Regions from separate parts of the Bacillus sp. SRL337 genome, predicted to be linked through region 3. Evidence: riboswitches for the same ligand, from Rfam matches in the RefSeq annotation. Region 3 holds a riboswitch; each other region holds the start of a gene.
What was found. Region 3 has a riboswitch for S-adenosylmethionine ahead of AC4E8A_RS13315 (methionine ABC transporter ATP-binding protein). Riboswitches for the same ligand answer to the same signal wherever they lie in the genome.
Positions count from the first base shown of each region.

Region 1: linked by a shared signal. The riboswitch ahead of AC4E8A_RS22570 (methionine ABC transporter ATP-binding protein) and the one ahead of AC4E8A_RS13315 (methionine ABC transporter ATP-binding protein) in region 3 are both predicted to bind S-adenosylmethionine.
Region 2: linked by a shared signal. The riboswitch ahead of fbpA (Fur-regulated basic protein FbpA) and the one ahead of AC4E8A_RS13315 (methionine ABC transporter ATP-binding protein) in region 3 are both predicted to bind S-adenosylmethionine.
Region 4: linked by a shared signal. The riboswitch ahead of AC4E8A_RS20015 (O-acetylhomoserine aminocarboxypropyltransferase/cysteine synthase family protein) and the one ahead of AC4E8A_RS13315 (methionine ABC transporter ATP-binding protein) in region 3 are both predicted to bind S-adenosylmethionine.

Region 1 is NZ_OZ481793.1:4,515,052-4,518,869, forward strand. It holds gene AC4E8A_RS22565 (methionine ABC transporter permease) at 1-549, opposite strand, end outside; gene AC4E8A_RS22570 (methionine ABC transporter ATP-binding protein) at 539-1,570, opposite strand; SAM riboswitch class I at 1,659-1,764, opposite strand; SAM riboswitch class I at 1,904-2,004, opposite strand; gene AC4E8A_RS22575 (MerR family transcriptional regulator) at 2,251-2,595, shown strand; gene AC4E8A_RS22580 (SRPBCC family protein) at 2,592-3,041, shown strand; gene AC4E8A_RS22585 (PQQ-dependent sugar dehydrogenase) at 3,131-3,818, opposite strand, start outside.
Region 2 is NZ_OZ481793.1:2,218,747-2,222,564, forward strand. It holds gene AC4E8A_RS11110 (AI-2E family transporter) at 1-939, shown strand, start outside; gene AC4E8A_RS11115 (hypothetical protein) at 1,846-2,031, opposite strand; SAM riboswitch class I at 2,334-2,445, shown strand; gene fbpA (Fur-regulated basic protein FbpA) at 2,525-2,719, shown strand; gene AC4E8A_RS11125 (ISL3 family transposase) at 2,970-3,818, shown strand, end outside.
Region 3 is NZ_OZ481793.1:2,622,626-2,626,443, forward strand. It holds gene AC4E8A_RS13300 (hypothetical protein) at 1-64, shown strand, start outside; gene AC4E8A_RS13305 (MetQ/NlpA family ABC transporter substrate-binding protein) at 71-895, opposite strand; gene AC4E8A_RS13310 (methionine ABC transporter permease) at 917-1,582, opposite strand; gene AC4E8A_RS13315 (methionine ABC transporter ATP-binding protein) at 1,572-2,585, opposite strand; SAM riboswitch class I at 2,821-2,925, opposite strand; gene AC4E8A_RS13320 (nucleotidyltransferase domain-containing protein) at 3,576-3,818, opposite strand, start outside.
Region 4 is NZ_OZ481793.1:3,957,024-3,960,841, reverse strand. It holds gene AC4E8A_RS20020 (trans-sulfuration enzyme family protein) at 1-1,007, shown strand, start outside; SAM riboswitch class I at 1,408-1,524, shown strand; gene AC4E8A_RS20015 (O-acetylhomoserine aminocarboxypropyltransferase/cysteine synthase family protein) at 1,634-2,932, shown strand; gene metX (homoserine O-acetyltransferase MetX) at 2,936-3,818, shown strand, end outside.

The DNA.
Region 1 (3,818 bases), 1.9 Mb from region 3:
AAAACGCTGGTAACCGTATGTGATGGCAAGATCGCCCAGTCCTCCGCCTCCGACTGCACCGGCCATAGCGGAGGCACCGACAAGACCGACCGTGGCTATGGTGAGGGCAAGCACCAACGAACTGAGCGCTTCTGGGATCAGGAATTTAAAAACAATCTGCCATGGGGTTGCGCCCATGGACTCTGCCGCTTCGATGACGCCCGGCTCTACCTCAAGCAATGAATTTTCTATTAACCTGGCAATATACGGTCCTGCATAAAAGACCAGCGGAACGACAGCTGCGGCCGTGCCGATGGACGTTCCGACAATCAACCTTGTTACCGGGATGATTGCCACCATCAGGATGATGAACGGAATCGACCTGAACACATTGATGATTCCATTTAAAACATTAAACACCGGCAGGTTCTCCATGAGATGCCCTTTGCGGGTGACAACCAGCAGGATCCCCAGCGGCAATCCAAGAAGGGCTGAAAACAATAGTGAAAATGCGACCATCTGGATGGTTTCAATGAGTGCTTCGATGATTTGCTCCTGATCAACTAGCATTTGCTTCAACCTCCTTGATTCTGACTTTTTCCTGGTTGATATACATCAACGCTCGCTTGATCTCACTATCGCTTCCGATGAATTCGACAATCAAGTTGCCGAATGGTACGCCTTGAAGTTCCGTGATATTTCCAAATAATACATTCGTATCGATATCGAATTTCTTTGCAACTTTGGAGAGAAGCGGCTGCCCGGCAGACTCCCCGACAAAATTGATTCTGAAGATTTTTTGCAAACCGGCATTGTACCGGACGATTTCTTTGATTGTTTCCGGCAATGCATCATTCATCACAGTGCTGACAAAATTCTTCGCTGTCGTTGTTTGCGGTTCAGAGAAGACATTGAAGACGGATCCTTCTTCGATGATCTTTCCTGCTTCGATGACTGCCACCCTATCGCAGATTTCCCGGATGACCGTCATTTCATGGGTGATGATGAGTATGGTGATGTTGTATTCTTTGTTGACCTTTCTCAACAGCTGCAGGATCGAGTTTGTTGTCTGTGGATCCAGGGCCGATGTTGCTTCATCACAAAGCAAAATGGCAGGCTTTGTGGCAAGTGCCCTCGCAATCCCGACTCTCTGCTTCTGCCCGCCTGACAGCTGATCCGGATAGTAGTCCGCCTTATCACCCAGCCCGACGAATTCAAGAAGTTCCGTTACACGTTCCTTGACTTCATTGTTTGGAACTTTCCCGAGCTTCAGCGGCATGGCAACATTGGCAAACACCGTCTTGGAATTCAACAAGTTGAAATGTTGAAAAATCATGCCAATATTTCGTTTGACCTCCCTGATTTCTTTTGGAGACAGTTTGGTAAGGTCTTTCCCATTCACGACCACGCTTCCTGAGGTCGGCTTCTCCAGCCAGTTGACACAGCGGATCAAGGAGCTTTTCCCTGCTCCGCTGAAGCCGATGACACCAAAGATCTCCCCTTCGTTTATCTTCATATCGATTCCGTCCAGTGCCCTGACTGGCTGGTCCCCACTCTCATAAATTTTTGTCAGTCCTTGGAATTCAATCATTGTGTATATGGCTCCCTTCTTTAGCTGTATTAAAAAAACCTCTTCCAGGAGATGGAAGAGGTTTTTGGCACGCGGGCAAAAAGGACTCTTCTTATCTCCCAAGCTAAAAGCTTGCTGGATTTGGCACAGTACTAAAAAAATAGTCCGCTGCCGAGGCTTCACAGGGCCAGTCCCTCTGCCTCTCTTGATAAGAAACTTTATTATTTTTATCAAATTACTCAGATTAAAATGTAAAAACCGCCCTGATTTTCCTCCTTTATGCCATTATTTTAAAAAAAAATAAAAAACCCTCTTCTTGAAAGCGAAGAGGGCATGATTATGTAATCCGGCCTCTTCTCATCTTTCAAGCAATGCTTGCTGGATTTGGCACGGTACTAAAATAGTCCGCTGCCGAGGCTTCACAGGGCCAGTCCCTCTGCCTCTCTTGATAAGAAGTATGGAAATTTATTCTGTTTTTTTAACTTGAGTTACACTTTACAACGTCATTTCAAAAGTGTCAATACATAAAAAAATAAATTTTCAAAAATGAGTACTTGATCCTCTTTTGGGTTTGATAGGTTTCATAGGCTATACTTGGAGAAAACAGCAGCAAGTCGGGTATGAAAAATTTTATTCCAAACCATTTGACCATGTGGTGCACCCCATGGTTTATGATAAAAAGCAGGTGCAGGGGGAGAAATATGTATAAAATCAGTGAGTTTGCCAAGATTACCGGTCTCAGCAAAGAAACGCTGCGGTATTATTCAGAGATAAAACTGCTCGAACCGGCATATATTGATCCAAAAAATCACTATCGCTATTATGATGACGGATCTTATTTTCTAGCCATTCTTCTCGTCAAGCTCCGGGACTTCGGGCTTACCATTCAGGAAATGCAAGGAGTAATGAATGATGAGTCCTTCTTTAACCTTGAAGCACTTTTGCTCGAAAAAAGAAGAAATCTCCAAAAGCAAGTGAGCGAGTTACAGGGAAAAATGAGTGAAATTGATCATTTTATTAAATCGGGAAGGGAGCAATCAAATTGATCCAATGGAAAGATGAGACAATCATCTCCGCCAATATTGAAAAGGTATGGAACCTTTTTCTGGAGGAAAACATGCCAAGAATCATGCCAAAAGTCATTGAGAATAAGCCTGTTCATGTTACCGAGGAAGTGACAGGGTCCCGGTATCAGCAAAAATATCAGGAGGGCAAACGAGTCGAAACCTACATTGTTGAGACTCTTGGATACGAGAATACTGAGAACAAAAAGGTTAAACAGATTGGATTTGTCATTGCCAAAGCTTTTGAAATCAATCTCTCCTTCACCCTTGAAAAAATAGATGAGGCACATACCAGATTTATTTATGAAGGTTATAATAAAGGCAAAAATTTTGTCGGACGTGCCATGTTGAAACTTGGGGGAGACAAGAATAATAATAAAGCTGTAGACGATTTTATGGAGCTAGTGAGAAAAGAATCCATGAAATAAGAGACTGTCTATTGAAATGACAGTCTCTCTTGGAGGCTTGCCCCTATGCATAAACATCCATTATCCTGTATGAAATAACTGAAAACTCGTCATTCCTCACTTCGGCCGCTGTTCAATTCCGAAAGAGTAATCTTATACAGTTTGTCATCATCCTCTGCAGGATTTCCCCTGCCGTCCGTGTTATTACTGATGAAATACAGTGTTTCTTTCTCAATATAGACATCCCTTACCCTTCCATACCCTGACAGAACTTCCTCGACTTCGCCCGTGTCCACGGAAAATCTCTTTACCCCTTCACCTCTAAGAGCCGCAAAGTATATCCGCCCATCATAAAAGTCAGCTCCGGACGGTGCCCAAGCAGGCTCGCCCGAATGAACCAGTGGCGGCTGCATCCCTTGGTGTTTTTCACCACCTGTTATCAGGGGCCAGCCATAATTCTTTCCAGCTTGGATCAAGTTGATCTCATCAAAGCCGGATGGACCATGTTCTGTACTGTAAAAATCGCCGTTTTCATTCCAGGCAAGACCTTGGGGATTACGATGTCCGTAACTGTAGACGTAGGAATTTTGGAATGGATTATCAGCCGGAATTGAACCATTCAGGTTCATTCGGAGAATTTTTCCGCCAAGGGAACCTAAGTCTTGTGCATTTTCCTTTACAGTCGCATCTCCAGTGGTAATATAAAGCTTTTCATCCGGACCGATAGTAAGACGGCCGCCATGATGATACTGCCCGCTCGGAATGCCATCCAGCAAGACGGTTCCTTCTTCCCAGACC
Region 2 (3,818 bases), 400 kb from region 3:
AACTACCTTCAGCGCTTCAAAGTGCCAAGGGTTGTGGCCATCCTGATTATTTACGTATTGATCATCGGATTGCTGGTTCTGGCTATTGGCAACATTGTCCCGACAATCACAAAACAGTTCACAGCACTTGCCAATGAACTTCCTAAGTATGCTTCAGAAACAGTCCAGTACTTTGAAAATCTGTCTCAATCTGCAGAGTTCAAAGAGTTCATGAATGAACAGCAGGATCTGTTGGATTCAGCACAAGAAAGATTGGTGGGCTTTGCCAACGACCTTCCTACAATTATTACAGGAAGCTTCCAAAACATCTTAGGGTTGGTTGCCAATATTGCCATCATCCTTGTGACTGTACCGCTCCTTCTCTTCTACATGTTTAAGGATGGCCATAAGTTCCCTGTCGCGGTCTCAAAGTTTTTGCCGGCTGCGTATAGAAAAGAAGCCATGAACATCATGAAGGAAACGGGAAGTACACTGGCCGCCTATATTCAAGGCCAGGTTACAGTCGGCTTGTTTGTCGGAGTCCTTTCGCTGATCGGGTATCTGATCATTGATTTACGATTTGCGTTGGTCTTGGCGATAACTGTTTCTGTCACAAACATAATCCCGTATGTGGGCCCATTGATTGGCGGTGCTCCGGCAGTCATTGTTGGCTTATTCGAATCACCTACAAAAGCCTTTCTTGTCCTGCTCATCCTTGTGATTGCACAGCAAGTGGAAGGAAATATCCTTTCCCCGCTCATTTTAGGAAAAACGCTGGATACCCACCCGGCAACGATCGTCATCCTGTTATTGGCGGCCGGAAATTTAGCAGGCGTGCTGGGAATGATCCTTGCTGTTCCTACTTATGCGGTCACCAAGACCATCATCATTAATTTGGTGAAATTTTTAAAGGCCAAAAAAGAAGCTAAACTCAGAGTTGAACCAGGGCCTGAAGGGTAAAAAAGAGTCCCTTGAACATAAAATGTAACTCGTTCGGTTGAGAGGGAGAAAATGCCTATTTGCTGGTGGTTTTGCCGGTTAAAATACAAAGACTTTTGCAGGCTGTTTTGAAGTGTAATATGTATGAAAAAATTGCCCAAAAAAGAGGAGCTGCCAACGACCTTGCAGCTCCTCACTTCTATTATGCGTTATTTAATAAAGCCCCAGATCGGTTGAACAGCGGGTTTCCCGTTAAACTTTGCATTCTTCAGCAATGAAACCAGGTTCTTTGCTAATTGAGGTTTATAGAGGGAAAAATTCCCCTTAATTAGCAAATAGTATTGAAAACAGCTTAAATAGAGGGAGAATTTCCTCTTATTTGACTCAAAAAACGTGAAAATAGGCAGCTTTGCTTTGTATAAAGGGAAAAACTCCCCTTATTTTCCGCAAAAACCACGTCTACTCTACATCTAACGGTAAAATCTCCCCTTATTTTTTCTATCACTCGTTACTCCCCCTTTCTCTTCCCATCTAGTGTATCTGGCAATAACGAATCCGCGGACAAATTTGTACCATAAAATGCAGACCAGTTTGCAACACCACATACATTTATGCGGTAGTGCAAATTGGCCTGCAAATCAGTATGCCACAATAAGCGAAAAAACTTCAAAACCATTGGTATGCCGATAAAAAAGCCGATACAAAATGCTATGCAAATTGTACCGCAAATTACCTTTCAATTTATTGGTTTCTCCCTCTGTACTGAACGGGTTAATAGAAAATGTTCACGGGGGACTTTTTTATTGTATTGCCTGTTCCTGACTTGACGAATCAGCTGCACCATTATTCTTGCTGCCGTTGAGGAATCAATATCTCAACCTAAAAGGCTATTCCGCACCAAGCTGTGAAGGAAATTTGCAAAAGCCTCTAAACTGTTTGGTCCCGTCTGTCACATGCAACAAGAGACTCAGTTATATCCTTCATTGAAACCGTTTGTCCGACGAACAAAGGCATTAACTTCCCGACAATCGGTCCCTCTATCAGCGTTATTAATAAACTGACTATCACCCACAAAATGAGCATCATCTTCATGGTCACCAGATAAATATTCATGCTAAAACCGCCTTCGAGATCGATAATGACAAGAGGAGTCGTGCGGGAAGGATAGGATAGAAATCACCAAGATCAAGAGGCATCCTTCTCTGCTGTTTCTTGGAAGTCTTGTTTTTGTTTGCCCATATCACTTCTCCCCTTTCTTTCGGTACCTCGTTATTACAGCGGTATCGGGAATCCACTATAAGGGAACGTTTGTGAATGCATTTAAAGTTTACATAATAATATTATGTGTTATAGACTTAAATTCTAGTTGACAGGTCGGAATAGTAAGTTTAAACTTAGAAGTAATAAAAAGGAAATACTTATCCAGAGAGGTTGAGGGACAGGCCCTGAGAAACCTCAGCAGCAGAATCACGGTATAACGTGGGCACTGTGCTAATTCCTGCAGGCAGATTGCTTGGAAGATAAGTTGAGGTTGAAGCACCAAAAGAATGATCTCCCTCTTCTTGTCATTTGATAGATAAATTCATAGGGAGGAATTTTTTTTTTTATGGGTGAATTAAAAGAAACAGTTGAAAACCGGCGAAACGAGTTAATCAGAAAGTTGATTAAATTGGACCAATATAAGACAAACCAAGAGCAGCTTTTGGATTTATCGTTACCCGATCTTGAATATACATTTTACAAAAATCAGTTGAGTGGTCACCCTCATGACAGTATGCAATCCATCCGTTGGAGAAAATAATGTCTAAAAAGACAAATGAACGTGTTCATTTGTCTTTTTTTATGGCTCTTTTCGTAAACTTTGCTGCTACTTAATATGAATCTCAATTACTATTTTGGTCATTCACCGGATAACCCCCTGTGATCAGGAATCTCCCTTTTCCGGGCTCTATTATATTTGTTGGGGTAGGTTTTAAGGCAAAAAAATACACGCAAGCTCCTTAATCTTTTACACTTGAGTTGACTAGAAACAAGACAAAGATAGGAGTTGCGTGTACATGCATTTTAACATGGTTTTACCTGGATTAGAAGAGGTTAGGATTTTGAAAGCTGAGGAAATAGGGGAGGCATACCACCTGCATATTGAATTGCCCAAAAGGAAACATATGTGTCCTGCTTGTGGTGATCAAACGACCAAGGTACATGATTATCGTCTTCAAAAGATTCAACACCTTAAGCTCTTCGAAAGGACTACTTACTTGTTCTATCGAAGACGGAGGTACAGCTGCCACTGCGGCAAACGCTTTGCCGAAGATAATCGTTTTGTCCAACGGTATCAACGACATACCATTGAATGGAACCAAGCCTTAGGCCTCCGGGTGATTCAAGGGAAGAACTTCAAAGATACAGCCTGCCAGTTCCGCACATCTCAGGCCACAGTAATCAGGCGTTTTGATCATATTTCTGCCTCTCAGTTAAAAGAGGTTGAAAAGCTCCCACCTGTGATTGCGATCGATGAGTACAAAGGAGATACCAATGCAGGAAAGTACCAGTTAATTATAGCTAACGGGGAGACTAGAGAGCCATTGGATATACTTCCAAACCGCTCAGTAAGCACCATTAAGAAATACCTTCGGGAAAAGGGTTCAGAAGTTCAATTGGTCGTGATGGATATGAGCCATGCCTTTAAATCTGCGGTTCAAAAAGCATTGGGTTCGCCTATTATTGTGGCGGACAGATTTCACTTTTCCCGCTATATCCATTGGGCTTTAGAACGCGTGAGAAGGCGTGTCCAAAAAGATTTTCATCCATATGACCGCAAGAAATGTAAAAGAATGAAGCACATTTTTCATAAGCCATATAGCCAATTAAATGATCGGCAACACTGGTATTTAGAAAGG
Region 3 (3,818 bases):
TAATAGCGACAAAGTTTACCAAAGGGCAAAAAAAAAACCGGGAAGCGGATACTTCACGGTTTAAAGTCTATTATTCTTGCATCCATTCCGGCTTGCCAAATCCTTTGAATTCATCATCGATTGTGGCTTCAAATCCATCAGATTCCACCACTTCTTTTATATCTTCAGCTAATTGTGAATCGATATCGGAAGTATTCATCACGACACGGTTACGGTACTGGTCAGGCATGTTTTCCAATTGAAGTGCATCCAGCAGATCCATTTTTGCCGCCAATGCAAAATTCCCCGGTACTGCCGAAAGGTCTGTGCTTTCCACTGATCTTGGAAGCTGAGCTGCTTCAATCGGCTGGAACTTTAGGTTTTTTACGTTTTCCTTTACATCTTTTTCAGAAACTGTCAGTGGATCTGAGTCCGGATTCAGTGTGATCAATCCAGCATCCTGAAAAATTTGGAAAGCGCGGGCAGCATTCGTTGGATCATTCGGAATGGCAATCGCACTTCCGTCCTCAATCGCATCTAGAGAATCAAATTGATTGGAATAGATGCCCATTGGTGCTGTCGGTACAACAATCAATTCTGAAAGCCCCAGTCCGTTTTGTTCTGCGAAGGTCTCCATGTAAATTTTATGCTGAAACAAGTTGGCATCCAGGTCGCCTTCAGCAAGAGCATTATTCGGCTGAATGTAATCACTGAATTCTTTTACCTCGACTTTGTAACCCTTGTCTTCAAGACCCGGTTTAATTGCTTTGGTGACCATATCACTGTATGGCCCTGCTGTTGCGCCGATTGTGATTTCCTTGCTTTCACCTTCCGAACTATCAGCTTCTTCTCCTCCACAGGCAGCCAATAGACTTACAATTGATGCAATTGTTAAAAATAAAATCCATTTCTTCATATAAATCTCCCCCTACTATGTTTATCTCTTATCTACTAACCTTGCAAAAATATCACCTGCGTACTGGATGACCTGCACTAAACAAATCAGGATGACAACTGTCGTCACCATGATGACATTGTCATAGCGGTAATAACCGAACCGTATCGCTAAATCCCCGACACCCCCGCCGCCGACAATGCCTGCCATTGCCGAAAAGGCGACAAGGCTGATGGTCGTGATGGTAACCGCCTGAATAATAGCCGGGCGTGCTTCTGGAAGAAGGACATCCTTTATGATCATCCAAGGGCTCGCACCTACTGAAACTGAAGCTTCGATGACCCCTTTGTCAATTTCCCTTAAGGAGGTCTCCACCATCCTTGCGAAGAAAGGGATCCCTGCTACGGATAAAGATACGGAAGCAGCTGTAGGTCCTATCGTCGTTCCTGTCAAGAGTTTTGTCAGCGGCAGGAGGGCCACAAGTAAAATGATGAATGGAACAGAACGGATCATATTAACGATGAAACCGACGATTTTTTTGATGAATCTGTTCTGAAGAAACAGTCCTTTATCCGTTACAAACAGCAGGATTCCAAGCGGGAGCCCAATAAGGATCGAAACGGCAAGCGATATGCCCACCATGTAAATGGTTTCAAAGAACGCTTTATTCAACTCAGGTAGAATCGCTGTCAATGATTCAGGCAGCATGATTCAGCACCTCCAGACTTTGTGTCCTAAGGCTGATATAGCCCAAGGCTGCTTCAATCTCTCCCGGGTCCCCAATCAGTTCCATGATAAAGATTCCAAGCGGGACATCCTGAATATATTCAATTTTTCCGTGAAGGATGTTACCCCTGACTTTGTATTTTTGGAACACATCCGAGACAATACTTTCTTCAGCAATGGATCCTTTGAATTGTATTTTAATCAACTTGCCTTTCCGTGCCTGAAGCAAATGCGGAGGCAGTTCAAACTGCAGGATGTTCTCAATGAACTGCCTTGTCAATGGCTGGTGAGGATCTGAAAACAATTCATACACCGGCCCTTCTTCCACGATTTTCCCATCCTGCATGACCGCCATTCTGTCACAGATTTCTTTTACCACTTCCATTTCATGAGTGATCAGAACAATTGTCAGGCCCATTTCTTTGTTGATCTCCTTCAGCAATTTCAAAATTGCCTTTGTCGTGCTGGGATCCAGGGCGGATGTCGCCTCATCACACAAGAGCACTGAAGGGTTGTTCGCCAAAGCCCTGGCAATCCCTACCCTCTGCTTCTGCCCCCCGCTCAACTGGGAGGGGTAGGCATCTGCTTTATCGCTTAGCCCCACCTTTTCAAGCAATTCTGTGACCCTTGGTTTAATTGCGGATTTGGGGACACGTGCAGCCTTTAAAGCAAACGCGAGATTATCAGAAACCGTCTTCGCCTTGATTAAATGAAAATGCTGAAAAATCATGCTGATTTTTTGCCGCGCCTTTCTTAACTCTCCTGAAGGAAGCTTTGTCAGGTCCTGCCCATCAATGATGATTTCTCCCGAAGTTGGTTTTTCCAGAAGGTTCAAGCAGCGGATCAGTGAACTTTTTCCCGCGCCGCTGTACCCGACGATTCCGAAAATCTCTCCCTTATTAATTGTTACTGACACATCATCGACCCCGATGACAGTCTGTTTTTTAGTCTTGTATTCTTTTACAAGATTCTTGATCTCAATCATTGGATACACCCCTCATATTTAGAAATTGGCTCAATTAAAGGTATTATCTAATTAAAAAATGAAGGCATCGTCTCATGGGGCCAAGCGGGACAGCTGAACCCAACATAACACCGCTGGCTTATCTGCCTCCACCAAGCACGGGAAGACGGGTACTTAAAGACTGAATCAACAGCTTTTTCCAGCGCCTAAATAAAAAAATGCCCCTTTCAACTGAAAGAAGCATCTGTATATCGATCACTTATCTTTCAGAATGAAATCATTCTGCAGGACTTGGCACCGTTCCTTTACGGAGGTTGCCGGACGTCTTAGGGCCTGATCCCTCGGTCACTCTTGATAATTGAATTTATGAAATTGTCAAATTAATTTGCCTACATTGGATATTAATCCCTTTAGCGCTGTAAGTCAATAAAGATTTTTCCACTAAATTGATGTAAGCGTTGTCTTTGTTTCTATATCAATGAAAAAAATTTTATAGTTATAAGCCATGAAAAATGATGAGGAAGGTGATCCTGACGTAGAAAATAGCACTGTTAAGGAATGAATGAATGATTCTTCAGAAAGCTTGGCCGCCATCCCACTTTCAATACTATGACCTATGAAACCAGAATGGTGCCTTCTTTTAAAAGTACTGCCTTGTTTCAGTATAGGATGGTGAACAAATAGTCGGATATGTATACACGAATATTCCTCCAAAACAAGCTTTAGATAATAGTTTTCTACATTTTTTGATCTTTCACCAGCAGTGGGTGACTATGTTGGATACTTGTCTGTTTTTCATTAAAGCAGGATGCAGGCAGTATGAGGCAGAATCAATCCTTTCCGTATGTCAATGGTATGGCTGAAACAATATGCTGATATTCATGATGCCCTTATCAAAGTTTTATCGGTCATCAACACGCCTTGGAGTTTTACAAGCGGTCAGGGTTCGAAGCAGCCATGACATTTTGGATGGAAGTGAACGAAACAAGCTCAGCACTGACGCAGAGCTATTCAAGTCAATAATAGGTGCTGCTGCTTGGACGGATTATGTTTTTCCAGCCATCTATCGGCCTCCTCAATCATCCAACGGCCAAACCGCTCCTTCAGAAATACGGTTAGCCTCCTGCTATCCTCTGTAGGGTTAATGGCATAATGCAAAGCTTCTTCCATTTCTCTTTCTTTTCCAGGGTAATGGCGTGAGAATAGTTGGCATGCCGGGTACAGGTCCCTGGTGTAGGTATTTTCTTCTGCCAC
Region 4 (3,818 bases), 1.3 Mb from region 3:
ATGAAGGGAAATCGCCCTACTTATATACAAGATCGGGCAACCCGAATACTGATGAATTAGGCGGAATGGTGGCCACTTTGGAAGGAGCGCCTGCCGGAGTTGCGGCAGCATCCGGCCTCGGAGCCATCCTTGCTGGCATCCTGGCCGTCGCGGAGAGCGGAGATCACATCGTGGCGGCAGAAGATATCTACGGCGGTACATACCACCTTTTGAATGATGAATTAAAGACATTCGGGATCACGACTTCTTTTGCTGATTTCAGTGACCCGCAAGAGATCGAAAATAGCATCACACCGCAAACCAAGCTTCTTTTTAGCGAGAGTATTACGAATCCCTTTTTAAGGGTGGAAAATATCGAAGGAATGGTGGCTGCTGCAAGGGAACACGGCATCCGCACCATGATTGATAACACTTTCGCTACGCCTTATCTGCTGAACCCTTACATGACAGGTGTGGATATTATCGCACACAGTGCAACGAAGTATATCGGAGGCCACAGTGATGTAACAGCAGGAGTGACAGTTGGGTCTGAAGAATTGATTGCCGCAGCAAGAAATAAAGTCATTAATCTCGGCCTGAACCTCAGCCCGCACGAAGCATGGCTGACGGTCAGGGGCTGCAAGACTATGTCGCTCAGAATGAAACAGCAATGTGGGAATGCTGCAAAATTGGCAGATTCCCTGAATGATTATCAAGGTGTTGAAAAAGTCTATTATCCAAATACGGCTTCCAAAAAAGGAAACGGAGCTATCGTGACCATCGAGCTTTCTGAGGACAGGGATATCCACACGTTTTTCACAGGCTTAAGCTGGGTGAAGATCGTGCCGACACTAGCGGGTGTAGAAACCACAGTCTCCTATCCGCAAGGAACATCTCATCGTGCTTTAACAGCGGAAGCGAGGGATAAAATCGGCGTAAACTCACAGGTCGTCCGGATTTCTGTCGGGATTGAAGACCCGGAAGATATTATAAAGGCATTTAAGGATGCAGTTGATTTATCCAAATAGTTTTATGTAATTAAAAGGTAACAAATAGATAGTAGAAATTTTTTGGCGTAATGAGAAGGGATAAGATGATCGGCTTATTTTGTCTGAAAAAATGACTGATTGAAGCGGCAGGTGTGCGACCTCGCGGGATGCATCTAGCTCCAGCAGTAAGCCAAGCCTTAGTATACGTTGCCCGCAGTGTTTCGTTTATCTCATGCAGGAGAACTGCAATGTATGCCTCTGGTTGGGGGGCCATTGCCGGTCACGCTGAGTCGTCCACCGGGAGCAGAAATCACAGCACGTTCGCATCATGCCTGAAGTTTTAAAAAATAAATAATTCTGAATATTGATTGACCTGACAGAAACAGTCAGTTATAATCCATATCATACGACATATATATGTTCATAAGTAAATCGATATCTCTTATCGAGAGCGGCGGAGGGAATAGGCCCGATGAAGCCCGGCAACCTACAGGCAGTTTTTTTGCTTGGAAAGGTGCTACATCCTACAGGCTGTAACCAGTCTGGAAGATAAGAGGAGGAGCATTGTTCTTTCAAGCCCTCTTCTTAGCGGAGAGGGCTTTTTTATATGCAAGATTCCTCTTCGCTTCCAGTCAATTTTATAAAAATTTGAGGAGGAACCAATTATGACAAATCATCAATTCGACCCGGAAACACTATTACTGCATGGAGGACAGGAGCCGGATCCCGTTACAGGATCACGTGCCGTCCCGATTTATCAGACGACTTCTTATGTCTTCAATGATACGGAGCATGCGCAGAATTTATTTTCGTTGAGCGAAGCGGGCAACATCTATACGCGTATCGGCAACCCGACCGTCGATGTCCTGGAAAAGAGGATCGCACTGCTGGAAAAAGGGGTGGCGGCAGTGGCTGTTTCCTCGGGAATGGCAGCTATATCCCTGGCGATTTTAAATATAGCGGGAGCCGGCGATGAAATCGTTGCGTCTTCCAAGCTCTACGGAGGCACCTACAACCTTTTTGCTGTTACCCTGCCTCGATACGGCATCAAGGTGAAATTCGTGGACAGCACCGATCCTGAAAATATCCAAGAAGCCATTACAGAGAAAACAAAAGCGGTCTTCGCAGAGACGATCGGGAATCCGAGCCTGAATGTCCTCGACATTGAGAAAGTAGCTGAAGTTGCCCATTCCAACGGTATTCCTTTGATTGTGGATAATACGTTTCCTTCTCCATATGGCTGCCAGCCGATCCAGTATGGAGCAGATATCGTCATCCATTCTGCTACGAAATGGATTGGCGGCCACGGAACGGCAATCGGGGGTATCATCATAGATGGCGGCCGATTTGACTGGGATAGTCTGAAATTCAAAGATTTCACCGAGCCTGATCCGAGCTACAACGGGCTTCGCTATGTAGATGTTGGTGAACCGGCATATGCAGTGAAATTAAGGGTCCAGCTTCTGCGTGATCTGGGTGCCTGCTTAAGCCCGCATAATGCGTTCCTTCTTTTGCAGGGACTTGAAACGCTGCACTTAAGAGTCCCGAAACATAACAGCAACGCATTGGAAATCGCCCGTTACCTGGAGCGGCATCCCTCTGTTGATTGGGTGAGTTACCCTGGGCTTGAAAACCATCCGGCAAATGCCTTGGCTGAACAATATTTGTCCCATGGCCACGGATCCATCGTAAACTTTGGCATCAAAGGCGGAAGAGAGGCAGGGCGAAAATTGATAGACACTATCACCCTGTGGTCCCATGTTGCGAATGTCGGCGATGCCAAGTCACTGATCATCCACCCTGCTTCTACCACGCACCAGCAATTAAGCAGCGAAGATTTGAAGACGACTGGGGTGACGGAGGAACTCATCAGGCTGTCGATTGGATTGGAGTCTGTCAAAGACCTGCAGGCAGATCTAGATCAGGCGATTACAAAAGCAACAGCGGCAACGGCTTCTGTTTAAAAGATGAGCCAGGCAATCTACCAAACTGGGAGTATCGGGATAGGAGATCTCCGGCTGGAAAGCGGCAATTATTTAAGGAGCGTGGAATTGAGCTTTGAGATGGCGGGCAAAATGACAGGTCCAGTTGTCCTTGTCTGCCATGCCCTGACAGGAAGCCATATTAGTGTGGGAACGGAGGATCAGCCCGGATGGTGGAGAGGGTTGGCGGGTCCCTCCTCCTATATCAATACAGATGAATTTTTAGTAGTGACGTTCAATGTTTTGGGAGGCTGTGATGGGTCGACTGGTCCTGCAGCCATTAATCCTGAGACAGGAGCCTGCTATAGAATGACATTCCCTGAACTGACGGTGAGGGATATTGTGAATGCCCAATTCAAGGGGCTTGAGAAGCTGGGGATCATCTCCTTGGAAGCTGTTATAGGAGGATCGCTTGGAGGGATGCAGGCTCTTGAATGGGGCCTGCTTTATCCTTCATTTATCAACAAAGTGTTCCTTCTGGCGAGCAGCCCATATTTTACTGATTATGGGATCGCTTTTAATGCGATCGGAAAAACAGCGATCATTTCAGATCCCAACTGGCGGGATGGGAACTATGGGCACCCTGCGGAAGTGACTGGACTGAAAGTGGCAAGGATGGCGGGTATGGTTACCTATCGATCACCCGCGCTTTTTGAAAAAAGATTTCACCGCAGTAAATCTTCAGAAACCCTGTTCCAAGTGGAATCCTATCTTTTTTATCAGGGAGAAAAATTGGCAAACCGGTTCGACCCTAACAGCTATTTGTATCTGATGGCTGCGATGAACAGCCATGATATCGGGAGAGGCCGCGGCGGCTGGAGTAATGCGGCTGAGCAATTTCAGCCCGAACTGGTGGCGATAGGGTATA